2 regions of the Actinoplanes sp. NPDC004185 genome follow, and region 1 is predicted to be linked to the other one. Evidence: predicted binding sites of a transcription regulator. Region 1 holds the regulator's gene; the other holds the start of a gene.

The links. The regulator HspR, encoded in region 1, represses chaperone genes until heat shock. The targets are predictions, from matches to a motif close to TTGAGTNNNNNNNACTCAA.
Region 2: a site for HspR is predicted at 10,589-10,607, ahead of lon (endopeptidase La). Genes of this name have one in related genera too.

Annotation. Positions count from the first base shown of each region.
Region 1 is NZ_JBSGFR010000004.1:181,280-195,561, forward strand. It holds gene dnaK (molecular chaperone DnaK) at 762-2,648, shown strand; gene grpE (nucleotide exchange factor GrpE) at 2,645-3,268, shown strand; gene dnaJ (molecular chaperone DnaJ) at 3,348-4,550, shown strand; gene ACWEOZ_RS06090 (heat shock protein transcriptional repressor HspR) at 4,578-5,018, shown strand; gene ACWEOZ_RS06095 (hypothetical protein) at 5,024-5,470, opposite strand; gene ACWEOZ_RS06100 (cation:proton antiporter) at 5,694-6,899, opposite strand; gene ACWEOZ_RS06105 (cation:proton antiporter regulatory subunit) at 6,910-7,407, opposite strand; gene ACWEOZ_RS06110 (sugar efflux transporter) at 7,430-8,644, opposite strand; gene clpB (ATP-dependent chaperone ClpB) at 8,794-11,382, shown strand; gene ACWEOZ_RS06120 (hypothetical protein) at 11,424-11,603, opposite strand; gene ACWEOZ_RS06125 (hypothetical protein) at 11,951-12,907, shown strand; gene ACWEOZ_RS06130 (hypothetical protein) at 12,997-13,863, shown strand.
Region 2 is NZ_JBSGFR010000029.1:80,279-94,560, reverse strand. It holds gene ACWEOZ_RS27810 (metallophosphoesterase family protein) at 1-778, opposite strand, end outside; gene ACWEOZ_RS27805 (winged helix-turn-helix transcriptional regulator) at 792-1,133, opposite strand; gene ACWEOZ_RS27800 (NAD(P)-dependent oxidoreductase) at 1,273-2,130, shown strand; gene ACWEOZ_RS27795 (NAD(P)-dependent oxidoreductase) at 2,127-2,999, shown strand; gene ACWEOZ_RS27790 (hypothetical protein) at 3,078-3,431, shown strand; gene ACWEOZ_RS27785 (nitrate- and nitrite sensing domain-containing protein) at 3,636-5,660, shown strand; gene ACWEOZ_RS27780 (response regulator) at 5,709-6,380, opposite strand; gene ACWEOZ_RS27775 (sensor histidine kinase) at 6,377-7,552, opposite strand; gene ACWEOZ_RS27770 (hypothetical protein) at 7,726-8,571, shown strand; gene ACWEOZ_RS27765 (FadR/GntR family transcriptional regulator) at 8,603-9,289, opposite strand; gene ACWEOZ_RS27760 (MFS transporter) at 9,300-10,496, opposite strand; gene lon (endopeptidase La) at 10,682-12,934, shown strand; gene ACWEOZ_RS27750 (Fpg/Nei family DNA glycosylase) at 13,012-13,812, shown strand; gene ACWEOZ_RS27745 (SAM-dependent methyltransferase) at 13,822-14,282, opposite strand, start outside.

The DNA of each region.
Region 1 (14,282 bases):
GCCGCCGCCGGCTCGGGCTCGGTGGCCGCCGCGGGCTTCGTGTCAGCTGTGGACTGCGGCTCGGCCGACGGGCCGGATGCGGACGACTTCGGTCCGGGCGCGCCGGAATCCGCTTCCACCGCGTCAGCGGACTTCAACTCGTCCCCCGACGGGGGCGCGACGGCCTTCCCTGTCCTGGGCGCGGTCGCTGCGGGAGCGCTCTCCGGCGTACCGGGAGCTGCGGTGGCGGCTGGTGTGGTCGGCTCGTCGGGGAGCTGCTCCCCGGCCGGCTGCTTTGACTTCGTCGTCACGACGTTTCCCGTGGTCGCGGCCGTGGTGGGCGGCCATTCCGGCTTCGGTGGCGTGGTGGCGGCAGGCTCCGGCTGCGCGCCGCTGTCGGCCTCGTCGGCCTGGGCGGACGGACCTGCGGTTGTCGCGTCTGCGACCGTACCGGATGATTTGTCGGGTTTGCTAGCGCCCGCCGCTGCTGGCGCGCCATTGGTCTGGGCTTTTGTGGGGGGTGGGTCGGCTACGGCGGGAGTGGCCGACGGACCGACCGCGTCACCGTGCGTCGTCACGGGTAAAGCGTGCCTGATCTATGCATTCCCCACAACAGGTACCCCGTCGCCGTGACCGGACAGGTACCTGCTGACAGTGACTTGCGCCGCCTTGACTCAACTCTGGCTTGCGGATGTGGATCGCCGTGGCATCATTGAGTCCGGTCCACTCAACTTGAGCCCGAAGACTTGCAATCCAGACTGGCAAGAAGCGAGGAAGCAAACATGGCACGAGCGGTCGGCATCGACCTCGGCACCACGAACTCCTGCGTCAGCGTTCTCGAGGGCGGTGAGCCCACCGTCGTCGCGAACGCGGAAGGCTCCCGGACGACGCCGTCCATCGTCGCCTTCGCGCGCAACGGCGAGGTGCTCGTCGGCGAGGTCGCCAAGCGTCAGGCGGTGACCAACCCCGACCGGACGATCCGTTCGGTCAAGCGGGAGGTCGGCACCAACTGGTCCGTCGACATCGACGGCAAGAAGTACACCCCGCAGGAGATCTCGGCGCGGGTGCTCATGAAGCTCAAGCGCGACTCCGAGGCGTACCTCGGCGAGTCGGTCACGGACGCGGTCATCACCGTCCCGGCCTACTTCAACGACGCGCAGCGCCAGGCCACCAAGGAGGCCGGCGAGATCGCCGGCTTCAACGTCCTGCGCATCGTCAACGAGCCCACCGCGGCCGCGCTGGCGTACGGCCTGGACAAGGGTTCCAAGGAGCAGACCGTCCTGGTCTTCGACCTCGGCGGCGGCACCTTCGACGTCTCCCTGCTCGAGCTGGGCGAGGGCGTCATCGAGGTCAAGTCGACCTCCGGTGACAACCACCTCGGCGGCGACGACTGGGACCAGCGCGTCATCGACCACCTGGTCAAGACCTTCCGTGGCGAGCACGGCATCGACCTGTCGACCGACAAGATGGCCCTGCAGCGTCTGCGTGAGGCCGCCGAGAAGGCGAAGATCGAGCTCTCGGCCGCCTCGACCACCAGCATCAACCTGCCGTACATCACCGCCGGCCCGGCCGGCCCGCTGCACCTGGACACGACCCTGAGCCGGTCGGAGTTCCAGCGCATGACCCAGGACCTGCTGGACCGCTGCAAGGGCCCGTTCGAGCAGGCCATCAAGGACGCCGGCATCAAGATCCAGGACGTCGACCACGTCATCCTGGTCGGCGGCTCCACCCGCATGCCCGCGGTGTCCGACCTGGTCAAGTCGATGACCGGCCGTGACCCCAACAAGGGCGTCAACCCGGACGAGGTCGTCGCCGTCGGCGCCGCCCTGCAGGCCGGTGTGCTCAAGGGTGAGGTCAAGGACGTCCTGCTGCTCGACGTGACCCCGCTGTCGCTGGGCATCGAGACCAAGGGCGGCATCTTCACCAAGCTCATCGAGCGCAACACCACCATCCCGACCAAGCGCTCCGAGGTCTTCACCACGGCCGACGACAACCAGCCGTCCGTGCTGATCCAGGTCTTCCAGGGCGAGCGCGAGATCGCGGCGTACAACAAGAAGCTCGGCACCTTCGAGCTGACCGGCCTGCCGCCGGCGCCCCGCAACGTGCCGCAGATCGAGGTCACCTTCGACATCGACGCGAACGGCATCGTGCACGTGGCCGCCAAGGACATGGGCACCGGCAAGGAGCAGAAGATGACGATCACCGGCGGCTCCGCGCTGCCGAAGGACGACATCGAGCGCATGATGCGCGACGCCCAGGACCACGCCGACGAGGACAAGCAGCGCAAGGAGGACGCGGAGACGCGCAACCTGGCCGAGCAGCTGCAGTGGCAGACCGAGAAGTTCCTGGCCGAGAGCGGCGACAAGCTGCCCGAGGACTCGCGCAACCAGATCAGCGAGGCGCTGGGTGACCTGCGCGGCGCGCTGGGCGGCAGCGACATCGAGAAGATCAAGACCGCGCACGAGAAGCTGGCCTCGGTCTCCCAGCAGGCGGGTTCGCTGCTGTACGCGCAGCAGAACCAGGACGGCACGCAGGGCGCTCCCGGCCCCGACGGCACGCAGGATGCCCCGGGCGGCGCGGGTGCCGGTGCGGCGGGCGCGAGTGCGGGCCCGAACGCCGGCGCTGACGACGTCGTGGACGCCGAGATCGTCGAGGACGACAAGAAGTGAGCCGGTCCGACGACGAGAACGACGGTGAGGCAACCGAGCGCGTCGTCATCCGGGACCGGCGCAAGATCGACGTGAAAGGTAAGGACACCAAGGTGGCCAAGCAGGCCGAGGAGGAGTCCACGGGAGGCGCGCACCGCGCTGCCGAGGAGCCGGAGGAGGGCGTGGTAGTCGACACGCCCGCCCTCGGCGCCGAGCTGGAGGCGTTGCGCACCGAGCTCGAGGAGCGCACCCGGGACCTGCAGCGAGTGACGGCTGAGTACGCCAACTACCGCAAGCGCGTCGACCGTGACCGCAGCGTGGCGGCCGAGCAGACCACCGGCTCGGTGCTCACCGCGCTGCTGCCGGTGCTGGACGACATCGACCGGGCCCGCGAGCACGGTGACCTGAACGGTCCGTTCGCCACCGTGGCCGAGGCGCTCGGCACGTCGGTCGGCAAGCTCGGGCTCGTGGCCTTCGGCGAGAAGGGCGACCCCTTCGACCCGACCCGGCACGAGGCCGTCGCGCACCTGACGTCGGCCGACGTCACGGAGCCGACCTGCGTCGAGGTGATGCGCCGCGGTTACACCCTGGGCGAGCGGCTGCTGCGGCCCGCCCTGGTCGCGGTCGCCGACCCCGAGTGACGAGCACCTGTCCCGCCCACCGCACGGTGGGCGGGACTTCGGCCCGTATGACGACGATCCGGTGGAGGAGGTGGGCTCGATGAGTTCGAAGGACTGGCTGGAGAAGGACTTCTACGCCGTTCTCGGGGTGGGCAAGTCCGCCTCCGCCGACGAGATCAAGAAGGCGTACCGCAAGCTGGCCCGGGAGAACCACCCGGACCACAACCCCGGCAACAAGGACGCCGAGGACCGGTTCAAGGCCGCGTCCGAGGCGTACGACGTGCTCTCGGACGACAAGAAGCGCCGCGAGTACGACGAGATGCGCTCCCTGTTCGGCTCGGGCGCATTCCGTCGCGGGGCCCGGCCGGGCGGTTCCCAGTTCGACCCGTCCGACCTGTTCGGTGGCGGGTTCAGCGGGGCCGGTCAGGGCGGTGGGTCCGGTGACCGCCGGTTCGGCGGCGCGGGCTTCTCCGACATCTTCAGCTCCATCTTCTCCGGCGGTGGCGCCGGCGGGGCGGGAGCGGGCGCACGCCGGGGACCCCAGCGTGGCCGGGACGTCGAGGCCGAGGTCACGCTCGACTTCGCGCACGCGGTCAAGGGCACGACCCTGCCGCTGACGTTGCGGTCGCCGGGTGTCTGCGACACCTGCCACGGCAACGGCGCCAAGCCCGGCACCGTGCCGCGCACCTGTCCGCAGTGTCACGGCTCCGGGCTGATCTCCCGCAACCAGGGGTCGTTCAGCTTCTCCGAGCCGTGCCGTGAGTGCCAGGGTGCGGGCAGCATCGTCGACGAGAAGTGCCCCGAGTGCCGGGGCACCGGCGGCGTCACCAAGAACCGCACCATCAACGTCCGTTTCCCCGCCGGGGTGGCCGACGGCCAGCGCATCCGGCTCTCCGGCCGTGGCGAGCCGGGCGACAAGGGCGGCCCGGCCGGCGACCTGTACGTGCAGGTCAAGGTCAGGCCGGACGAGATCTTCGGGCGCACCGGCGACGACATCACGCTGACCGTGCCGATCACGTTCGCGGAGGCGGTGCTCGGCACCGATCTGCGCGTCCCCACGCTGGACACCCCGGTGACACTGCGGGTGCCGCCCGGCACGCCGAGCGGTCGCACGCTGCGGGCGCGCGGCAAGGGTGTGCAGCGCCGCGACGGCCAGGCCGGCGATCTGCTGGTCACCGTCGAGGTGCAGGTCCCGTCCCCGGCCGCGGTGCCCACCGAGGCCCGGGACGCGCTGGAGCAGTTCGCCAAGCTCACGCCCAACGCCGAGCGGGAGCGCATCGAGGCCCGGCTGCGCCGCGGCTAGGTCAGGACCCTTGTCAGGAGGTGGCACATGTATGAAGAGATCAGCGTCTCGTGGGAGCAGGCCTCCGACGCGAAGGTCCTGATCATCTCCGTCGCGGCGCGGCTGGCCGGGATGCACCCGCAGACGCTGCGTCAGTACGACCGGCTCGGCCTGGTGCAGCCCGGCCGGGCCGGTGGCGGGGGTCGCCGCTACAGCGAGCGTGACGTCGCGCTGCTGCGTGAGGTGCAGAAGCTGAGCCAGGAAGAGGGCGTCAACCTGGCCGGCATCAAGCGGATCATCGGGCTCGAGCAGCTCGTGGGTGAGTTGCAGGAACGGGTCGTCGAGCTGGAACAGCAGCTCGGCGAGGCGTACCAGCGGATCGCGCAGCTGGAGTCGGTCGGGCCGTACCCGGGGCGCGACCTGGTGCGGCAGGAACGGCCGTCGACCGCCCTGGTGGTGTGGCGCCCGCGTCGCTCCGGCGAGCGATAACAGTCCTAGCGGCGGCCGAAGGCGGCGAGACGTCGGGGGTGGCGCACCAGGCCACCCTCGATCCAGTCCTCGTACTCGAACAGCTCGGGGCGGGTCATCAGCACCCGGCAGTTGTGGGCCCACATCGCCATCGGCTCGTCGCCGACCTCTTCCGCGCGCTCCACGTATTTCTTCAGGCGGCGCTTGCGCTGCGACGTCGCGTTGGGCCGGACACCGTCGGCCGCGTAGATGTACATGCAGTGGAGCGCGAAGCGCCGGGCCGGGCACTGCCGGTCCATCGCCAGCTCGAACAGGGTCGGCGCGAGTACGTCACCGGCGATGAGCAAATCCCAGTCGGACGGCATGGCGTCCAGCGGCACGGCCTCGGGGTGGTAGGCCCAGGCCTGCAGTTCTTCCGGCCGCGGATCGACCGGGTTCACGAACCCGAAGAACGCCGACTCACGCACGGTCACGACGCCGCCTCGTTTAGCTCACTCATGCCGCCGTCCTCCCCGGCAGAGGGCCGTGCTGACCCGCTGGGAAGGCATTCCCCTGCATCCGGCGAGTCGCTGGTCACCCGATAACACGTTGTTGTCGCGGCGACACGTTAGCGCGAGGTGAGTGTTCTGCGGAAGTCGTCAGAGATCACTTTCGGATACTGGTCAGTAGCTTAGTGCTCGCTGAGCGCGGAAAAGGTCATTCAGCAGCGGGAACGACTTCCACCGGCCGACGCACAGCCATCCTTTTCCGGATCAGTGCCTTGAACCAGGCGTAGTCCGACAGGCGGGCCAGCATCGGCCCGGTCACCACAGTGATGAGCACATACGCGGTCGCCAGCGGCGCCAGCTCGGGTTCGACGCCGGACGCCACGGCCAGCCCGGCGATGACGATCGAGAACTCACCGCGCGGCATCAGGGCCAGCCCGGCGCGTACCTGACCGGGCAGGGCGATGCCGGCCCAGCGGGCGGCGATCACGCCGGTCAGCACCTTGGTCAGCATGGTCAGTACGGCCAGGCCGAGCGCGGGCAGCAGCACCGGCGGCATCGCGGCCGGATCGGTGGAGAGCCCGAAGAACACGAAGAAGACCGCCGCGAACAGGTCGCGCAACGGCGACAAGATCTGCGTCGCGTGGTGAGCGACCGGACCCGAGAGCGCGATTCCCACCAGGAAGGCGCCCACAGCAGCGGACACCTTCAGCTCGGCGGCCACCCCGGCGACGAACAGCGTCAGCCCGAGCACGCTGAGCAGCAGCGCCTCGGCGTCCTTGACCGAGATGAAGCTGGAGATCGCATGGCCGTACCGGATCGCGACGACCAGCACCGCGACCACCGTGAGCACCGCGACGGCCAGCGCCTTGAGCCCGCCGACCAGCCCCACCCCGGCCAGCACGGCGGTGACCAGCGGCAGGTAGAAGGCCATCGCGAGGTCCTCGATGACCAGCACCGACAGGATCACCGGGGTCTCGCGGTTACCGATGCGGCCGAGGTCGCCGAGGACCTTGGCGATCACCCCGGACGACGACACCCAGGTGATCCCGGCCAGCACCAGGGCGGCCTCCCAGCCCCAGCCGAGCAGGAACGCGAAACCGGCCCCGGGCAGGGCGTTGAGCACTGCGTCGACCAGGCCGGCGGGCGCGGCCGAGCGCAGGTTGCCGACGAGCTCGCTCGCCGAATACTCCAGGCCCAGCATGACCAGCAGCAGGATGACGCCGATCTCGGCGCCGACCTCGATGAACTCCTGACTGGCCGACAGCGGCAGGAAACCGCCGTGCCCGAAGGCCAGCCCGGCGAGCAGGTAGAGCGGGATGGGTGAGAGTCCGAAGCGGCGGCCGATGCGGCCGAGCATGCCGAGCGCGAAGAGAAGCGCGCCGACCTCGATCAGGAGGATCGTCGTGCTGTGCACCGGCAGTGCCTCAGTCGCCGGTGTCGCCGGCCAGGATGGCGGTGACGCCGTCCAGACCTTCGCGGGTGCCGACAGCCACGACGACGTCGTTCGCCTCGAAACCGAAGGACGGGCCCGGGGAGGCGATCACCTCGCGGTCGCGCAGGACGGCCACGATGGACGCGCCGGTGCGGGTGCGGGTGCGGGTGTCACCCAGGCGGCGGCCGACGAACGGCGAGCCGGCGGGCAGGGCGATCTGCTCGGTGAGCAGACCCGCGGCCTGCTGCCGCAGGCCGGCGAGCTGGCCGAGCATGAGGGACGCGCCGAGGACGTCGGCGAGCGCCTCGGCCTCGTCGTCGGTGAGCGGTATCGACGCCAGGCAGGCGTCGGGGTCGTCCACGTCGTAGAGGACCAGGTCGCGGCGGCCGTTGCGGTGTGAGACCACTCCGACCGTACGGCCCGACGAGGTCACCAGGTCGTGCCGGACACCGATGCCCGGCAGTGGAGTCTGCTCTACCCGTACGCGCACGCCTCCAACGGTAACGGATCAGTCAGGCCGGCTGCGGCACCCGCTCGTTACGCACCACGATCAGGAGCAGCAGCCCGGCCGCGCAGAGCCCGGTGCACATCCAGTACGCGAGCCGGTAGTCGAAGTGCTGGGCGACGCCGAACAGTGGCCCGGCCAGCATCGCGCCGAGCGGGAACGAGTTGGTGAACAGGGTCGTGGCCCGTCCGGGCTGCCGGGGCAGCATGTTCTGCATGTAGGAGATGCCCAGGCCGGACACGGCGGCGATGAACAGCGCGTTGAGCACCTGCCCGCCGACGAGCAGCCAGAGGTCGGTGGCCACGGCGACCAGTGCGTAGTACGCGACACCGCAGGCGGCCCCGCCGAACAGCAGCCCGCGCAGCGGCAGCCGGGTGGCCAGCACCCCCAGGCCCAGCATCAGCGGGATCTCCAGGGCGGCGCAGAGTCCGAGCAGCAGGCCGGCGTCGCCGACGTCGCCGCCCACATCGGCGCTGATGAACAGGGGCAGCGCCTGCACCGCGAGGGTCAGCGGCGTCTGGAGCAGGGTGAAGGCGGCGGCGGTGAGCCACAGCGTCCACCTCGGTGCGTCCAGGCGGTCGTCGACGGGCGCCTCCGGGGTGTCCGGGGTGGCGGCCGCGGGCGCCGGGACCTCGTCCAGCCAGAAGATCGCGACCACGGCGGCGAGGGCGTACATCAGCGCGGCGGTGCCGTAGACCCAGACGAAGCTGCCGGCGTCGAGCAGGAACGCGGCCAGCGGCGGGCCGGCCACCCAGGCCAGCGAGAAGACCGTGCGCAGGGCGCTGATGCCGAGCGCGGCGCGGGCCGGGTCGTCGCGTTCGAGGACCTGCCGGGCGTACGCGAAGGATTGCGGGAACAGCGACCCGGCCAGCGCGAAAGCGGTGACCGCCAGGGCGAGCAGCACCCAGTAGTCCCGGACGACTGCGGTCAGGCCGGTGCCGATCAGGCCGGCCACCGCGCCGGCGATCAGCAGCCGGCGCCGGATCGGCCGCCGGTCGGAGAGCCGGCCGACGAGCACCGAGCCGAGCACCCCGCCGAGCGGCGCGACGATCAGGAAGAACGTGATCTCGAGGGGCCCGGCGTCCACGTCCGTGCTGAGGAACAGCGACAGGAACGGGTTGAACAGGGCGGTCGAGATGCCGACGGCCAGGAAGAGGAAGCCGAGCGGGAGCAGAGCCCGACCGATGCGTGACCCGACTTGAGACGATGTTTCCTGGGCCATTACGGCCACGCTACGGCCATCGTGGGGCCTTGCCCATGGTGATGCGGGTTACCCCCTGGTTCGGGTGAGTGGGCGACGTAGAGTTGAGTGGAATACGCTCAAGTCTCGGATTGCTGCACTACTGGGGAAGATCCGATCCAGGGGAGCTCATGAACGCCGAACGCCTGACCACCAAGAGCCGCGACGTCATCACCGGTGCGGTAGCCGACGCGAATCAGCGGGGCCACGCCACCGTCGAGCCGTGGCACCTGCTTCTTTCGCTGCTCGACACCGGTGGCTCCACCGCGTCGGCGCTGCTGCGCGCGGTCGGCGCCAACCCGGCCGACGTCCGGCGCGCGGCCGTACGCGCGGTCGAGCAGCAGCCTTCCGCCCGCGGCTCCTCCACCGCCGAGCCCAGCCTGTCGCGCGAGTTCGTCAACGCGATCGGTGAGGCCGAGCTGATCGCCAAGCCGCTCGGCGATGAGTACGTCTCCACCGAACACCTGCTGGCCGGCCTGGCCCGCGTCGGCGGCGCGGTGGGCAAGACCCTGCGCGACGCCGGAGCCACCGAGGAGACCCTGGTCGGCGCCTTCCCGGCGGTCCGGGGCGGCGACCGGCGGGTCACCACCGCCGAGCCCGAGCAGACGTACCAGGCGCTGGAGAAGTACAGCGTCGACCTGACCGCGCTGGCCCGCGAGGGCCGGATCGACCCGGTGATCGGGCGCGACGCCGAGATCCGCCGGGTGGTCCAGGTGCTCTCCCGGCGCACCAAGAACAACCCGGTGCTGATCGGTGAGCCCGGCGTCGGCAAGACCGCGATCGTCGAGGGCCTGGCCCAGCGCATCGTGGCCGGCGATGTCCCGGAGACCCTGCGCGACAAGAAGCTGGTCTCGCTCGACCTCGGTGCGATGGTCGCCGGCGCGCAGTACCGCGGCCAGTTCGAGGAGCGCCTCAAGAGCGTGCTCGAGGAGATCCGCAACTCCAACGGTCAGGTCGTCACCTTCCTCGACGAGCTGCACACTGTCGTCGGTGCCGGCAAGGGCGAGGGCTCGATGGACGCCGGCAACATGCTCAAGCCGATGCTGGCCCGCGGTGAGCTGCGGATGGTCGGCGCGACCACGCTGGACGAGTACCGCGAGCACATCGAGAAGGACCCGGCCCTGGAGCGGCGCTTCCAGCCGGTCGTGGTCGGCGAGCCCACGGTCGAGGACACGATCGGCATCCTGCGCGGGCTCAAGGGCCGCTACGAGGCCCACCACCGGGTGCAGATCACCGACGCCGCGCTGGTCGCCGCCGCGGCGCTCTCCGACCGTTACATCAGCGACCGGTTCCTGCCGGACAAGGCCATCGACCTGATCGACGAGGCCGCCTCCCGGTTGCGCATGGAGATCGACTCCCGCCCGGTGGAGCTGGACCAGCTGCAGCGCCAGGTCGACCGGATGCGGGTGGAGAAGCTCGCCCTGGAGAAGGAGACCGACCCCGCCTCGGTCGCCCGGCTGGAGCGGCTGGAGCGTGACCTCGCCGACCGCGAGGAGGAGCTGACCGCCCTCAACGCGCGCTGGGAGCGCGAGCGCGGCGGCCTGAACCGGGTCGGTGAGCTCAAGAAGCAGCTCGACGAGGCCCAGGCGGAGCTGGAGCGCGCGCAGCGCGACGCGGAGTGGGAGAAGGCCTCCCGCCTGCAGTACCAGGAGATCCCCGCGCTGATGGCCGAGATCGAGAGCGCGTCCGCGGCCGAGGAGGAGAAAACCGAGCCGCCGATGGTCAAGGAGGAGGTCGGCGCCGACGACATCGCCGAGGTCATCGCCTCGTGGACCGGCATCCCGGCCGGCCGGATGATGGAGGGCGAGACCGCCAAGCTGCTCCGCATGGAGGAGTCGCTGCAGGCCAAGGTGGTCGGCCAGACCGAGGCCGTGGCCGCTGTCTCCGGAGCCGTACGCCGGGCCCGGGCCGGAGTGGCCGACCCGGACCGCCCGACCGGCAGCTTCCTGTTCCTCGGCCCCACCGGCGTCGGCAAGACCGAGCTGGCCAAGGCGCTGGCCGGTTTCCTCTTCGACGACGAGCGGGCCATGGTCCGCATCGACATGAGCGAGTACGGCGAGAAGCACTCCGTCGCCCGGCTGCTGGGCGCCCCGCCCGGATACGTCGGCTACGAGGAGGGTGGCCAGCTCACCGAGGCCGTACGGCGGCGGCCGTACTCGGTGGTGCTGCTGGACGAGGTCGAGAAGGCCCACCCGGACGTCTTCGACGTGCTGTTGCAGGTCCTCGACGACGGCCGGCTCACCGACGGCCAGGGCCGTACGGTCGACTTCCGCAACGCCATCCTGGTGCTGACCTCCAACCTGGGCTCGTCGGTCATCTCCGACTTCACCCTGGGCGAGGAGGAACGGCGCGAGGAGGTCATGGCCACCGTCCGGGCGCACTTCAAGCCCGAGTTCCTCAACCGGCTCGACGACATCGTGGTGTTCCAGGCGCTGACCTCGCAGGACCTGGCGGCCATCGTGGACATTCAGCTGGGCCGGCTGCGGCACCGGCTCGCCGACCGCCGGCTCGCCCTCGAGGTGGGTGAGGCCGCGGTGCAGTGGCTGGGTGAACGCGGCTTCGACCCGATCTACGGTGCGCGTCCGCTGCGCCGGCTGGTCCAGTCGTCGATCGGCGACTCGCTGGCCCGGGCGCTGCTCGCCGGCGAGATCGTGGACGGGGACACGGTCCGGGTGGACCTCAGCGAGGGCAAGGACGGTCTGTCCGTACGCCGGGCATGAAAAAACCGGGGCACCCGATCGGGTGCCCCGGTTTTCGTCGGTCAGCTGGCCCGCGCCTCCCGCTGCCGGTAGGCGTGGGTCATCAAGATGTCCGTGATGGCGTGCTCGCCGTCGGACGACCAGATCCTGATGCCGTCGCGGTGCAGTTGATACCGGACGTCGGTGTAGCTGGTCCTCGTGTCGTCATGGTGCACGACGGTCAGGGTGTCTGCGTGGGGCATGGGACTCACCGGTCCTTGTCGAGTCTGGGGCGGCCGCGGCATGGTCACGCGGCCGGCGCAATCGGGAAGGTGCCCGTATCCGGTCTGCCTGGCCCCCGGCATGCGTGGGGCGGGGGCGGCGACTCGGCCGGGCAGGGGGCGTCACCGGAGGACTCTGGTGCCTGCGGCGCGCCACGGATGGAAGTGTAGGGGTCACGTTCGACCTGTGTCGTCCCCCTGAACGAGCGACCTGATTCAGGCTATTTCGTCGTACATCGGGCGATGTTGCCACAGCTGGGGGCCCGATGCCGGCCGGACGACGGATCTGGCAGCCGCCCGATACCGTGGTGGATCTAGGAGGTAGCGCCGTGTCTGATCCGATGTACCCCGGGCACGCCACTCGGGCCCGCCCGACGGTCGTGTCCGTCTCGTCATATCTGCTCTACTTCAGCGCGGCCGTCTCGATCATCTCCGCGGTGCTGTCGCTGACCACGATCGGCACGATCCGGCGCGTCTACTCCGACCTCTACGCCGACACCGCGGGAGCCGGCACCGAGAGCGTCATCGTGGCGGTCAGCGTGATCGGCGTGGTGATCAACATCCTCTTCGCCGCCGGCCTGGCCATTCTGGCGATCTACAACAACCGCGGCAAGCAGGGTGCGCGCATCACGACCTGGGTGGTCGGTGGCATCTTCCTCTGCTGCAACGGCTTCGGCCTGCTCGGCAACGCCGCGACCAGCGGGATGAACCTGGACGCCGGCAACACCTCGGGGCCCAGTGCCGGCGAGGTCGAGGCCCGGCTCTCCGACGAGCTGCCCGGCTGGTTCACCCCGATCTCCACGCTGCTGACCGTGCTGGTCGTGCTCGCGTTGCTGGGCGCGGTGATCCTGCTGGTGCTGCCGGCCGCGAACACCTACTTCCGCAAGCCGCAGGCCGCGTGGGACCCGCTGAACCCGTACCCCGGCTATCCGGGCCAGCCGGCGGCGTACCCGGGATACCCGAGTCAGTCGCCGTACCCGACGTATCCCGGCCAGCCCGGCCAGCCCTACCCCGAGCAGGCGTACCCGGGTCAGCCGGGTCAGCCGCCGTACCCGGGCCCGGGTGGCCAGCCGCCGTATCCGCAGAGCTCGCCGCCCGGCGGTGCCGGCGACACGACCCCGCCGCCCGCCTCCGGTGCCGGTGCGGTTTCCGCCCAGGACCCGACCGGCGGCGACCCGCACACGGGCAGCGTGCCGCCCACCGATCCGTGGAGTCCGCCGTCGCCGCCCGCGTCGTCGCCGCCCTCCGACGACAAGCCGGGCCGGTCGCCGACCGATCCCGCCTGACCCCCGCTCGTCTCGCGCCGCCGGGTATCCCGGCGGCGCGTCGCGCGTCCAGGTAGGTTCGTCCGCAACGGATCACCCGGGAGACGTCCATGTCGTACGCAATGCAGCCGCCGGCAGCCGCACCGGCCCCCACCACCGCGCCCCGCCGGCCGGCGTCGGTGGCATCGGCGTCGGTCCTGCTGATCGTCATGGCGGTGGCCGGCCTGGCGTACGCGATCGCCACGCTCGCCGTCGCCCCCGGCACCGTCGACCGGTTCCGTGCCGCGGCCGGCGGGGCGAACAGCGTGGACGTCGACGGTTTCGTCACCGTGGTCTGGATCGGTGCCGCGCTCAGTGCGGTGCTCGCCGTGATCCTCTTCGCGCTCTACGTCGTCCTGGCGCTGGGTCTGCGCCGCGGCAGCAACGCCGCCCGGATCGCCACCTGGGTCGTCGCCGGGCTGGGTCTGCTGGCCGGCTGCGCCTCGACCGCCACAGTCGCCGTGGAACGCGCCGGCGACCCGGTGCAGGGTTCGCTGTCCGCCGCGCTGTCCGACGCGTACCCGGGGTCGTGGATCCCCCTGAACGTGTCCCTGGCGATCGCGCAGATGCTCGGCTACATCATCGTCGGGGTGCTCCTGCTGGCGAGCCCGGGCACGTTCTTCGGCCGCGCGCCCAAGCCGTTGCCGCCGGATCCCTTCGCCGCCCCGCAGCCGGGCGCCCCGAACTACGGCGCCCCGAACCACGGTGTCCCCGGCTACGGGCCGCCCGGCAGTGCTCCGGCCTACGGCCCGCCCGGGGGATATCCGCCGCCGCCGGCCGGTTACGGCCCGCCACCAACGGGTGGTTACTCGGCGCCACCAACGGGGGGTTACGGCTCGCCGCACCCCGCCGCGGGGCCCGCAGGGCCATCCGCGCCGGGTGAGCCGCCGGCCGGGCCGGGCCCCGATGATGAGTACTGGTCACGTCCGTCCAGCTGACGGGCCTACCGGCATCGACGGATGTGCGTCACCCGAACGGGTACCGTTGATGGACGAGGATGTGCCGGCCACCGCTGTCCGGACGCTTTCGTCTTGCCGCTCGGTGCGGGTTTTGCGCTGGACGGGCAGACGTGACGCGATGACAACGGTGTCGGTGCGTACTCGTTCGATGACCGTCGTTGGGTGCCGCCCCGGGCGGGGTGTGGCGGAAAGGTGCTTTGAGCTGCGTCTATACCTGTCGGAAACGGGGTACGCGGGGCCTCTCAGTTAACAATATTTACTGTTGAGGCCGGGCTTTGCCGTGGGTCAATAGTTCCTTTCCGCCCTGGCGGGGCAGAACGTTCCAGTTTTGCGGCAGCCAGTACGCTCGATGTGATGGAAGCCCATCACGACCTGCGTAAATTCATCACTGAATTGCC
Region 2 (14,282 bases), on a different contig from region 1:
CCCACTCCCGTGGGTAACCGAGCGACACCTCTTCGAAGCGGACGCCGTCGTAGTAGGTTGTCCGCGGAATGTGCAGATGGCCGTAGACCGCCACGGTCGCGCGGTACCGCCGGTGCCAGTCCGCGGTCAGCTCGGTGCCGCACCACTGCGCGAAGTCGGGATAGCGCAGGACGTCGGTCGGCTCGCGTACCAGCGGCCAGTGGCTGACCAGCACTGTGGACATCGCCGGGTCGATGGTGTCCAGCCGCTCGCGGGTCCGCGCCACCCGGTCCCAGCACCACGACTCCCGGTCCGGGAAGGGCGCCGGGTGCAGCATCATCTCGTCGGTGCAGACCACGCCGGCCTCGTACGCCCGGCGCAGCGACTCCTCCTTGCCGGTGACCCCGGGCACCCGGAACGAGTAGTCGTAGAGCAGGAAGAGCGGCGCCACGGTGACCGGTCCGCCCGGACCCGTCCAGACCGGATACTCGTCCTCGGGGGTGAGCACGCCGTTGTCCCGGCACATCCGGATCAGCGCGTCGTAGCGTTCCACACCGCGCAGCTGCACCGGATCGTTCGGGTGCGTCCACAGCTCGTGGTTGCCGGGCGCCCAGATCACCGTGGCGAAGCGGTCCCGCAGCCCGGCCAGCGTCTGCTCGACGTCGGCGAAGACCTCGCCGACGTCACCGGCCACGATGAGCCAGTCGTCCGGCGACTCCGGGCGCAGCCGGCCGGCGATCTTCCTGTTCCTCGGGTACGAGACGTGCAGATCACTGACCGCGAACAGGCTCCCCGTCATCGCATCGATCATGTCAGAACTCTGCTGCGGGCCCGGGCTGCGGGTTGCCGCCCTCGACGAGGCTGCCCTCAGCGGCGAGGCGCTCGACCCGCTGCCGACCCCAGGCGCCGAGTGCCCCGAGGGCCTCGTTGAGGGAGATGCCGTCCGGAGTCAGCGAATACTCCACGCGGGGCGGCACCTCACGGTAGATCTCCCGGTGGACCAGCCCGTCCTCCTCCATCTCCCGCAGGTGCTGGACGAGCATCTTCTCGCTCACCCCCGGCAGCCCTCGCCGCAGCTCACCGAAGCGCCGGACGCCGTAGGTGCTGAGCTCCCACAGGATCAACGACTTCCACTTACCGGTCACCACGTCCATCCCGGCATCGATGCCACAGATGTACGGTCCACGCCTCGCGCCGGCTGCCATCGCCACCTCCACACTCACCTTCGGGTAAGTACCGAACAAAATAGTGGGTACTTGCCGCCCCGGCTGTACGGGCAAACCATCGTTACCCATGACCACATTCCTGGGCACGGGCGCGATGGGCACAGCCCTGGCCGCGACACTGCTGGACGCCGGCCTTCCCGCGGTTGTGTGGAACCGCGACCCACAGCGGGCACAGCCTCTGGCCGGCCGCGGCGCGATCGTCGCCGACACCGTCGAGAAGGCCATGACCGGCGACGGCCCGGTCGTCGTCTGCCTGTTCGATCATCGCTCGGTCCACGACGTCCTGGACCCCGTGGCCGCCGCGCTGACCGGGCGTGCCGTGATCAACCTGACCACGACCACACCCGCCGAATCGCGGGAGCTCGCCGCGTGGGCCGCCGGCCACGGCGTCGCCTACCTCGACGGTGCGATCCTGGCCGTCCCCGGCATGATCGGCGGCCCCGGATCGGCCATCTTCTACGCCGGCGCGGAAGCCGTCCTCACCGAGCACCGCGACCTGCTCGACCGGTGGGGCGAGAGCACCTTCTTCGGTGCCGACGCGGGGCTCGCCGCGCTCCACGACATGGCGATGCTCACCGGCATGTACACGATGGTCGCCGGCTTCCTGCGCGGCGCGGCGATGCTCGCCGCCGAAGGCATCTCGGCGGCCGAGTTCGCCCGGCGGCAGGCACCGTTCCTGGCCGCCATGACCGGCGGCTTCGCCGGCTACGCGGCGACGGTGGACGCCGGTGACTACGCCGGCGCGGGCCAGAGTCTGCGGTTCACCGAGGCGGCTCTGGCCGCCCTGCTGCGCGGGAGCGCCGGCCAGGGTGTCTCGACCGAGGTGCTGCAACCCGTGCACGACCTCGTCCGCCGGCAGATCGGCGCGGGTCACGGCGACCTCGGCACCGCCCGGATCTTCGAGGAACTGAGGACCACTCGATGAGCCGGGAACCTGTCACCGTGATCGGCCTCGGCCCGATGGGCCGGGCCATGGCCGGCGTCCTGCTGCGGGGCGGCCACCCGGTCACCGTGTGGAACCGTACGCCCGCCCGCGCCGATGACCTGGTCGAAGCCGGTGCCTCCCGGGCGGCCACCCCGGCGGAGGCGGTGACCGCGAGCCCGCTCACCATTCTCAGCCTCACCGACTACGAGGCGATGTACCAGATCCTGGGCCGGGAGCCGGACTTCCTGACCGGCCGGGACCTCATCAACCTCAGCTCCGACACGCCCGGCGCGTCCCGGGAGGCCGCGACCTGGGCGGCCGGCCACCGCGCGCAGTTCGTCACCGGCGGCGTCATGGTGCCGCCCCCGATGCTCGGCGGACGCGGCGCGTACGTCTACTACAGCGGCCCCGGCGAGGTCCTCGCCGCCCACGAACCGGCACTGCGCCTGATCGGCGATCCGCGCCACCTCGGCGCCGACCCGGGACTGGCCCAACTGTTCTACCAGGCCCAGCTGAACGTCTTCCTCACCACGCTGTCCGGCCTGCTGAACTCCACAGCCATGGTTACCGCGGCCGGCGTCCCGGCGGCTGATTTCCTGCCCGACGCGATGAAGATGCTCATCGACGTCCCGGCGATGATCGGCAGCGGCGCCGACCTGGCGGCCCGGATCGCGGCCGGGCACCACCCGGGTGACCTCAGCACTGTCCTGATGATGGGGGCCACGGCCGAGCACATCGTGCGGACCAGCGACGAGGCCGGCGTCGACCGCGAGCTGCCGGCGGCGGTCAGGTCGCACTACGACCGGGCTGTCGCCGCCGGCCACGGCACCGACGGGTGGACCGCCCTCTACGAGGTGATCAAGGCCTGAGCCGGTCGCGATCAACAAAACCGGTTCAGTTGACAGGTGTGGAAAGGCGTTGCCGGGGGCAACAATGGATGCATGTCTATGGACAGCGAAGATCTGGTGACCTGCCCCGCCCGCATCACCCTGGACGCGGCACAGCTTGCCTTCTTCGGCGAGCTCCCGGTGCCGGCGCCGAGCGTGCAGTCCGAGCTGGGCTGTGAGCTCGAACGCGGCCATACGGGTTCGCACGCCGCCCTCGGCCAGCAGGTCGAGGAGACTATGTGGTGGGTGCAGTGGACGCTGAGCGCGTCCGAGATCAACCCGTACACCTGGTGTCCGGCGCACCACGACCTGGCCGTGGAGAGCCGCGACGACATGGACTGCACCCTGTTCGTGGGGCATCCCGGTGCGCATTCGTCCCCCAAGCTGGGCTGGCGAAGCGATGAGGCGGCCTGAAACGGTTCAGTCCGGCCGATCACGAACGGACCGACAGCCGGGGAGGCGTCGTACGGGCAGGATCGGCCGTCTTTAGGGGCACCTTCGGCGGATTCTGAACCAGGCCCCGCTCCACCGAGTACTCACATGGGAGCGATCCCAGATGGAGGCCCGGGGACGTCCACCTGATCCACGGGCACGAGGAACTGCCATGAATGAGGTCTCGTGGGGCGTAAACCGAGGTCCATCCGTTCGAAGATCATCCTGGTGCTGCTGGTGCCCGTGGCGGCGTTGACCGCGCTGTGGATCGTGGATGTCAACGCGTCGTTTGCCGACGCGGCGGCGCTGCGGAACACCAACTACACCCAGGACAACGTCAGCTTGCCGTGCGACAAGATGGTGGCGGCGCTGCAGGCCGAGCGCAGCATGTCCGTCGAGGTCCTGGCGGTACCCGGCGGGGACGTCGCCGGGCTCCGCGCGCAACGGGCGGCGACCGACGCGGCGGTCGCCGAGTTCCGCGACCTTTCCCGGCGCTTCCGGGGCAGCGACATCTCGGCCGGCATCACCAGGGCCCGGATCGCGGACATGCTCGCGGCCCGCGACTCCCTGGTCCTGCTGCGCACCCAGGTCGACGCCGGGAGCATCACCCGGGCCGTGGCCGTGAGCGGGTACAACGGCATCATCAGCTACGCCTTCAGCGTCTCCACCGCGGCTGCCGTCTCCAGCGATCCCCTGGTGGAACGGGTCATGCGTACCTCGGTGGCCATGCGCCGGACCGGCGAGCTGCTCCATCAGGAGGACGCCCTGCTGACCGGCGTGACCGCGGCGGGCCGTTTCGACGCCGGGGAACACCGCCAGCTGACCGAGATCGTCGGGGCGTTGCGCTTCCAGATCCCGGTCGCCGGCTCCACGCTGCCGGCGCCGGACCAGGCCGCCTTCAAGAGCATGCTCAGCGGCCCCAACTTCGTGGCGTTGCGGGCGGCCGAGGACCGCATCCTCGGGGACGAGGGTTTCGGCGGACCGGTGTCGACCACGCGGGCCGAGTGGAAGGCGACCTTCATCCCGGCGGTCCGTCAGCTGTACGACTTCCTGGCCACCGGCTACGGCAAGGCCGCGGAATTCGCCGACGCGGAACGCGACCGGATCCTGTTCCGGTTCGGCCTTTCCGGCATGCTGGGCCTGATCGCGATCTTGGCGTCGTTGCTCCTGTCGGTCCGCATCGGCGGCTCCGTCGTACGCCGGCTGTCGGTCCTGCGCACAGCGGCGAACGAGCTGGCCCATCGGAGACTGCCCGAGATGGTCATGCGGGTGCGGGCCGGGGAGCAGATCGACGTCGACGGCGACCCGCTGCGCCTGTCCCTGGGCGACGACGAGATCGCCGACGTCGGAGCCGCGCTGAGCGAGGTGCAGCAGAGCGCGATCGACTCCGCGGCCGGCGAGGCCGCGCTGCGCTACGACATGAACAAGGCGCTGGTCAACATCGCCCGCCGCAACCAGACGCTGGTCGATCGGCAGCTCCAGGCCCTCGCCCAGGCGCCGGCCGGGGACGCCGCCGGCGAACGGGCGACGGCCCGGGTCGAGCAGCTGGCCGTCCAGCTGCGCCGGCACGCCGAACACCTCGTGATTCTCGCGGGCTCCGCGCGCAGCCGGCGCGGGTTCGGCCCTGAGCCGCTGGCCCGGGTCGTCACCCGGGCGGCGGGCGAGGTGGAACACGCGGAACGGATCGAGATCGGCCCGCTGGCGGACGCGGAAGTGCCGGAGCCGGCCGTGACCGACCTCGGGCATCTGCTGGCCGAGCTGCTGGAGAACGGTACGACGTTCTCCCCGCCGGACACCCCGGTGCGAGTGTCGGCCCAACGGGTCCCGGACGGCGTCACGATCGAGATCGGGGACCAGGGCCTGGGGATGTCCCGGTCGGTCCTGGACGAGACCAATCGCCGGCTGGCCGAGCCGCAGGAGTTCGACCCGGCCAAGAGCGCGCGGCTCGGTCTCTTCGTCGTCGGGTTCCTGGCCGCCCAGTGGGGGATCGGGGTGGTCCTCCGGCCCTCGCCGCACCGCGGCGTCATCGCGACGGTGACGCTCCCGCGCGAGATGGCCGTCCCGGTGGCCGCGCCGGTCGCCACGCCGGCCGGGAGCGCCCGTCGCTCCAATGCGGCCAAGCTGGTGGGCATGGTCGCGCAGGGCCGCCGGGGAACGGCCGAGCCGGGCGCGGCGCCCCGGCACGCCGCGGAGGACGCGCAAGGCCGTTGACCCCGGTCCGGTGGGCGGACACGCGCGCCGCGGCAGCGCAGCGGCCGGTCACTGGCTGAGGCCGGCGCGATGGGCGAGGATGGCGGCCTGGACGCGGTTGGTGAGTTCGAGTTTGGTGAGGATCCGGCTGATGTGGGTCTTGACGGTGGCTTCGCTGAGGAGGAGCCGGCGGGCGATGCCGGCGTTGGTCAGCCCACCGGCAAGAGCCTGCAGGACTTCGAGTTCCTTGTGGGTGAGTGCGCGCAGCCGCTGTTGAGCTTCGGCCTGGGCCGGCTCGGTGGTGCCGGTGCCGGGTTCGCTGTCACGGGCGAAGGTCTCGAGCAGGCGCCGGGTGATGCGGGGGGAGATCATGGCGTCGCCGGCGTGGGCGGCTCGCACCGCGGCGATCATCTCCTCGCCGGTGGCGTCCTTGAGCAGAAAGCCGACGGCGCCGTTACGCAGGGCGGTGCGGACGTATTCGTCGAGGTCGAACGTGGTCAGGACGACGACCTTCGGCGGGCGGGGCAGCCGGCCGAGTGTCGTGGTGGCGCTGAGCCCGTCGGTGCGGGGCATGCGGATGTCGACCAGCGCCACGTCCGGGTGGTGCCGGCGGGCCTGGTCGACGGCGCCGGTGCCGTCGGCGGCCTCGGCGACGACGCTGATGTCGTCGGCGGCCTGCAGGATGGTGCGCAGCATGGCCCGGACCATCCACTCGTCGTCGACGACGAGAACCCGGATCATCGGAGGTCCGGCGGGGGGACGGGCATGGTGGCGGTGAGTTCGTAGCCGCCCTCGCGGGTGGGACCGGCGGTCAGGTGGCCTCCGACGAGGTGGACACGTTCCCGCAGCCCGACCAGCCCGTGCCCACCGGGTGGCAGGGCCGGCGCCACGGCTTGAGCGGGTGGCCCGTTGTGGACGGTCACGCGCAGGGCGCCGGGCTCGTACCGGATGTGGATCCGGGTGTCAGCGGTGCCGGCATGTCTGTGCACGTTGGTGAGCGCCTCCTGGACCACCCGGTAGCCGGCCTGGTCGACCATGGACGGTAAAGAGCGGGGTCGGCCGTCCCATGCGACGGTGACGGGAGTGCCGGTGGCCCGGGACTGTTCGGCCAGGCGGGGCACGTCGGCCAGGGTCGGCTGGGGCGCCAGCGGGGCGGCGGATTCGCCGGTGCGCAGCACTCCCACCAGGTCGCGGAGCTCGGCGAGGGCGTCCCGGCCGATCGAGCGGATCCGGCGGGCGAGCACGGGGCGTTCGGCGTCGGCGGCCACCTCCAGTGCGGTGGCGTGCAGCACCATCAGGCTGACCCGGTGGGCGACCACGTCGTGCATGTCGTAGGCGATCCGGGTGCGTTCCTCGGCGCGGACCTGCTCGGCCAGCAGCCGGCGTTCACGCTCGGCCCGGTCGGCCCGCTCACGCAGGCCGGCCACCAGGTCGCGCCGGGCAGCCGCCCACAGTCCGAGCAGGGTGGGGGCCAGGCACACGGCGATGCTGAGCGGGATGATCGAGTCGAGTCCCTGCCGCCGGAACGGCACCGCGACCACGACGATCACGACGGCGGTGGCGGCCGCGACGATACGCCGCGACCGTTGGTGGACACCCAGGCTGTACTGGCCGGTGATCACGGCGGGGTAGGCCGCAGCGACCACCCACGCCACCGTGGCGGCAGCAACCAGCAGGAGAGGCCGGTGGCGCCGGGAGAGGGTCGCGGCGCCGACCAGCACGCCGAGGCCGATGGTGACCGGAGGCGGCGGATGCCACGGCAGGTACGGCGAGCCGCCGAACAGAGTGGAGTCCATCGCCGGTCCCGCGGTGCTGACCGCGCACACCGCGGCGAGCAGGACGTCGACGGCTCGGTCGCGCCGCGGCCAGGACCGGCCGAGCCACGCCGACCGGGCCGCTGCTGCGGTACTCATGAGCCCGAGTCTAGGCAGCCGGCCGGTCGGTGGAGTCGTCCGAAAGAGGTAGGCCGGCGCCGGTGGCAGCCATCCTTCGACGGACCCGGCGACGACTTTTCCCGGACGCGGCGGTGCACGGCTGGTTCCTAGCGTGGTGCCGACCGCTGCCCGTACGAGTCAGGGAGTCAGCCATGCCGACTGCAGCGCAACCGGACCGCTCGCGCCTCACTCGGGCGCTGCTGGCTGCCTACAGCGGTTACGCGGTGGTGGCAGTGATCCTGCTGCCGCTGACCGCCGGTGACGGGTTGCTGGTCAACGCGGCCGTCGTCGTCTCGGCGCTGGGCGGGGCGGCCAGCCTGACGCTGGCCCTGCGTTTCGGCCGCCCGCCCACCCGACGGCAGGTCATCGCGCTGCACACCGCGCTGGTGCCGATCCAGTTCGTCCTGAGCATCCCGTCCAGCATCGTGCTGCTCGGCATGATCATCTCGGCCGCCGTCGCGATCGCGATGAAGCCGGTGTTCCCGCGACTCGGACCGGCACCGCGCAGGTTCTTCCTCACCCTGCACGTCGGCGTCTCGGTGGCGTGGCTCGGCCTGTCTCTGTCGATGACCGCGTTGAGCCTGATCGGGCTGTCCGCCGACGATCCGGCGCTGCGGCACCACGCCTACCGGGTCATGCACATCTTCGACCTCGGACTGGTGATCCCGATCGTGCTGCTGTCCCTGCTCAGCGGCCTGGTGGTGGCTCTGTTCACGAAATGGGGGCTGACCCGCCACTGGTGGGTGCTGACCAAATTCGTCATCGCCCTGAGCATCCCGCTGGCGGCCGGCTTCGCCCAGGAACGCTGGATCACCGACCTGATCGAGCGCACCGCCGCCGACCCGGCCGCCCGGACGGGGGGCCCGGGTATGCGGCTGGTCGTCTGCATGATCGTCTACGTCGTGCTGCTGGCCGGCGCCACCACGCTGTCGGTGTACAAATCGGGTGGCATGACCCCCTGGGCCAAGCGCAAGCGCGCCGGTGCGGCGGGGCAGTGAGACCAGTGCCGGTCGATGCGCGGCCCCGTTGTCAGGCCGGGGTGGCCGGCTCCGCGCCCTCGATCATCGGCTGCAGCAATGTCGACATGGTGGCCGCCGCGCGTTCGGAGTCGCCGTCGACGATTGCTTCGACCAGGTCGGCGTGCAGCTGGGCCAGGACGTCCGTCTCCCCGGCCACGTCGTGCAGCTGCACCTCCTCGAACACGCCGAGCAGTCCTTCGTAGACCTCCTGCATCAGCGCGTTGTGGGTGGCCCCGACCACCGCGCGGTGCAGGGCGGAGTCGGCGCGCACCCGCTGGTGCGCATCGCCATCGGCCCAGGCGTGTTGCCGCTCGTGCAGGAGCGTGACCAGGCGCTGGGTGTCGGCCTCGGTGCGGCGGACCGCGGCGATCCGGGCGGCCGCGGCGTCGAGGGCCAGCCGCAGCTCCAGACTGTCCCGGCGGGAGGTGGCCGCGACCCGGCGGGACACCGACGAGCGCAGGTCGGACGTCGACACCACGAAGGTGCCGCGGCCCTGCTCGCGCCGCAGGATGCCGGCCTGCACCAGGGAGCCGATCGCCTCGCGGACCGTGTTGCGCCCGGCGCCGCTCCACTCGACCAGCTCGGATTCGGTCGGGATCTTGCTGCCCAGCGGCCAGGTGCCGTCGGTGACCTGGGACCGGAAGAGGTCGGTCACGCGGGTGCTGAGGGCGGCGCGATCAAAACTCGGTCGGGACACGGGGTGCAGCCTAATCGGCGGGCGCGGGAACCGGCCGGCACGCGGCCCAGCCGGCGCCGAGGGTGATCAGCAGGGTGGCCGCCAGCAGCACGTACGTCGAGTCCCAGCCGTCGCTGAGCTGGTTGATCGCGCCGAGGCTCAGCGGGCCGACGCAGCCGATGCCGTAGCCGACGCCCTGGACCAGGCCGGACAGCCGGGAGGCGCTCTGCGGGTCGGCCGCGCGGGCGCCGATCAGGGTCAGGCAGAGCGGGAAGGTGCTCACGCCGAAGCCGAAGGCGGTCGCCCAGACGAACGCGCCGGCCGCCGGCGCCACCAGCATGCCCCCGTAGCCGAGACCCATCAGCGCGACGCACACCACGACGATCGGATAGCTGTTGCGCAGGCGCTTGGTCAGCGGCGGCACCACGAAGGCCGCGATCAGGCCGAGCCCGGCGAACCAGGACAGCAGCAGCGCACTCGCCGTCGCGCTCAGCCCGGCGTCCTGCAGCATCGCCGGGAACCAGGTCACCAGCGTGTAGACGTGGAGCGTGGTCATCGCCATCAGACCGATCAGGCCCAGCACGAGCGGGGTGCGCCAGGAGACACGCGCCGGCGCGGGGACCGCGGCCGGGGCCGGCTCGGTCCGGGTACGCGACCGGGGAACCGCGACGAACCACAGCACCGCCGCCACGGCGGTCACCGCGGCCCAGGCGCCGGCTGCCGTACGCCAGCCGTACGCGTGGGCCAGCGGCAGCGCGAGCAGCGGCGCGGCGAGCTGGCCGACCTGCAGCAGCACCATGTACATGGTGCTGACGCCGTGCAGCCGCTCCGGGAAGTGCTGCTTCACGATCGGGATCAGGATGACGTTGGACGCGCCGACCCCGGCGAAGGCGATGACGGTGGCGACGATCATGACGGCTGGGGACCACGCGACGGCACGCAGCAGGATGCCGAGGGTGGTGGCGGTGACGGCGAGCGCGGCGGTGCGTTCCAGGCCGAGCCGGCGGGCCAGCGGCGGGGCGGCGAACGCGGCCACCGCGAAGCAGGCGGTCACGATCGTGCCGATGGCCCCGGCGACCAGCGGCCCGAAGTGCAGATCCGCGGCGGCGTCCCCGGTCAGCACGCTGAATCCGGTCACGGCCGTGCGCAGGTTGAGGGCGGTCAGGGCGACGGCGAGCAGGATGCCCCGGGCCAGCCGGGCCGGGGCGTGCGTGGTGGTGGTGGACACCGGACCAGTGGAACATGGGATTATGGGATGAATCCAGTACGGAGTGATGTTCGCCTGCAGTGAACAGCGGAAGATCGGGAACGGCCCCGAGGTTGAGCGCAACATACTCAACTTCTCGGAGGTACCGAGTGACCAGCAAGCGACTCCCCGTGTTGTTCCTTGACGACATCGTCCTGCTCCCCGGCATGGTCGTCCCGATCGAGCTGGACGAGGCCGCGCAGGCCGCTGTCGACGCGGCCCGCACCTCGGCCGGCTCCGAACTGCTCATCGCCCCGCGCCTCGAGGACCGCTACGCGACCCACGGCGTCGTGGCGAGCCTCCAGCAGGTCGGCAAGTCCCGCGCCGGGTCGCCCGCCGCTGTCCTGCGTACGGGCGTACGCGCCAAGATCGGCGGCGGGGTGACCGGCCCCGGCGCGGCCCTGTGGGTCGAGGTCGAACCGGTCACCGCCGGCGCGACCACCGAGCACGCCCGTGAGCTCGCCGCCGAGTACAAGCAGCTGGTCGTCACGGTGTTGCAGCGCCGTGAGGCATGGCAGGTCATCGATTCGGTCAGTGCCATCGACGACCCCGGCGACCTGGCCGACACCGCCGGCTGGGCGCCGTACCTGTCCAACGACCGCAAGCGCGAGCTGCTGGAGACCGCCGATGTGGAGGCCCGGCTGCGGTTGCTGATCGAGTGGACCGGCGACTTCCTGGCCGAGTCCGAGGTCAGCGACAAGATCGACAGCGACGTCCGTGAGTCGGTCGAGAAGCGCAACCGCGAGTACCTGCTGCGGGAGCAGCTCAAGGCCATCCGCAAGGAGCTGGGCGAGGGTGAGGCCGACGGCAGCGACGACTACCGCGCCCGGGTCGAGTCGGCCGAGCTGCCGGAGAACGTCCGCGAGGCGGCGCTGCGCGAGGTCGGCAAGCTGGAGCGCGGCGGCGAGCAGAATCCGGAGGCGGGATGGATCCGGACCTGGCTCGACACCGTCCTGGAGCTGCCCTGGAACGTCCGCACCGAGGACGCCGTGGACCTCGACGCTGCCCGGGCCGTCCTCGACGCCGACCACCACGGGCTGGACGAGGTCAAGGAACGCATCGTGGAATACCTCGGTGTCCGGGCCCGCCGCGAGTCCCGGGGCCTGTCGGTCGTCGGCGGCCGCGGCTCCGGCGCGGTGATCCTGCTGGCCGGGCCGCCCGGGGTCGGCAAGACGTCGCTGGGTGAGTCGGTCGCGCGGACGCTCGGCCGTAAGTTCGTCCGGGTCGCCCTCGGCGGTGTCCGCGACGAGGCCGAGATCCGCGGCCACCGGCGTACCTATGTCGGGGCGCTGCCCGGCCGCATCGTGCGGGCCGTCCGGGAAGCCGGCTCGATGAACCCGGTCGTGCTGCTCGACGAGGTCGACAAGGTCGGCAGCGACTACCGCGGCGACCCCGCCGCGGCGCTGCTGGAGGTGCTGGACCCGGCGCAGAACCACACCTTCCGCGACCACTACCTCGACCTGGACCTGGACCTGTCCGACGTGCTGTTCATCGCGACCGCGAACGTGCTGGAGACGATCCCGCAGGCGTTGTTCGACCGGATGGAGCTCATCTCGATCGACGGCTACACCGAGAGCGACAAGGTCGCCATCGCCCGCGACTTCCTGGTGCCCCGGCAGTTGGAGCGCGCCGCACTGTCGCCCGGCGAGGTGACGGTCACCGAGGACGCTCTGCGGGAGATCGCGGCCAACTACACCCGGGAGGCCGGCGTACGGTCGTTCGAGCGCCTGCTGGCCAAGACGTTCCGCAAGGCCGCCCTCAAGGACCTGCCCGTCACCATCGGTCCCGCCGACCTCAAGGACCTGATCGGGCGGCCCCGGTTCCTGCCGGAGTCCTCCGAGCGGACCGCGGTCCCCGGCGTGGCCACCGGCCTGGCCGTCACCGGAATGGGTGGCGACGTGCTCTACATCGAGGCGTCGCTGCTGCCCGGCGACAAGGGCGGGCTGTCGGTCACCGGCCAGCTCGGCGACGTGATGAAGGAGTCGGCGCAGATCGCCCTCTCCTACGTGCGGGCGCACGCCGAGGAGTTCGGCATCTCCCCGGAGCAGCTGGACCACCCGATCCACCTGCACGTGCCCGCCGGCGCGGTGCCCAAGGACGGGCCGTCCGCCGGTGTCACCATGACGACCGCGCTGGTCTCGCTGCTGCTCGGCCGCAACGTGCGCGCCGAGGTCGGCATGACCGGCGAGGTGTCGCTGACCGGCCGGGTCCTGCCCATCGGCGGCGTGAAGCAGAAGCTGCTCGCCGCGCAGCGGGCCGGCCTGACCGAGGTGTACCTGCCGCAGCGCAACGAGCCCGACCTCGACGAGGTGCCGGCCGACGTGCTGAAGGCGCTGACCGTACACATCGTCTCCGACGTCCGGGAGATCCTCGGCTCGGCGCTGGAGCCCGTGTCCACCGGCATGGTCGCGGCGGCCTGAGGGTAGTTGCCGTACACAGGAGGCAGCCCGGGCGAACAGCCCGGGCGGCTCCCGCGTCCACCGATCGGGGAGAAGCCATGCCGGAGCTGCCGGAAGTCGAATCGGCGCGGGCGGTCATCGAGCGCGCCGGCCTGCGCCGCGAGATCGTCGGCGTGGACGACTCCGACACGTACGTGTGCCGTCCGCACCTGCCGGGCCAGATCCGCGACGCGCTGGTCGGGCGGACCCTGACCGCGGCGCACCGCCGGGGCAAGAGCATGTGGTGCGATGCCGGCGACGACGGCCCGGAGCTCGGCATCCACCTGGGCATGTCCGGCAAGATCGTGATCGCCGACCCGGACGGCTCCGAGATCGACGGCGGTGACTACTGGGAGGGCCGCCGCCGGCTCGGCGACTACCGGTGGGGCCGCTTCTCGCTGACGTTCGCCGACGGTGGCCGGCTGATGCTGGTCGACCCCCGCCGGCTCGGCCGCGTACGCCTGGACCCGCCGATCGCCTCGCTGGGGCCGGACGCGGCCACGATGACCCCGGCCGAGTTCCGCACGGCGCTCGCGTCCGGCACCGCGCCGGTCAAGGCGCGCCTGCTCGACCAGGAGGCGATCGCCGGGATCGGGAACCTGCTGGCCGATCAGATCCTGTGGTCGGCGCGCGTCAACCCGGGGCGCCGGGTCGACAAGCTCACCGCCGACGACGTCGACCGCCTGCTGCGGGCCACGCGCCGGGCGGTCCGCTCGGCGATCAAGGACGGCGGGGTGCACACCCTGGGGATCATCCCGTTCCGCGTACCGGGAGGTCATTGCCCCCGCGACGGCGCGCCCATGGTCAAGAGCACCGTCGGCGGGCGTACGAGCTGGTGGTGCAGCCGGGAGCAGGCCTGAACCGGCGGGTCAGCGTTTGAGGGCGACTGCGCCGTACATGTAGACGTCCTTGTCACTGACGTGCTTGTCCTCCTCGGCGGGGTGCCAGTGGTGCACCGGCACCACCCCGGGCTCGACGAGCTCGAACCCGGCGAAGAGCGCTTCCACCCCGGCGCGGTTGCGGGCCACCACCGGCACACCGTTCTGGTTGTAGGTCCGCACGGTGCCCGGACCGCCGTCCGGGTCGTTCTCGACGGTCACGCTGGAGATCGCCAGGGCGCTGCCGGGGGCCAGCGGCTGCGTCAAGCGGGTGATGATGTCGCGGGCCTGCTCGTCGTCGGTGATGTGCTGCAGCACGGCGATCAACGTGAGCGCGACCGGTCTGGTCAGGTCGAAGGCGGCGACGTCCGGTGAGCTGAGGATGTCGTCGGGCCGGCGCAGGTCCGCGTCCAGGTAGGCGACCCGGCCGGTGCCCACCGGAGTGAGCAGCG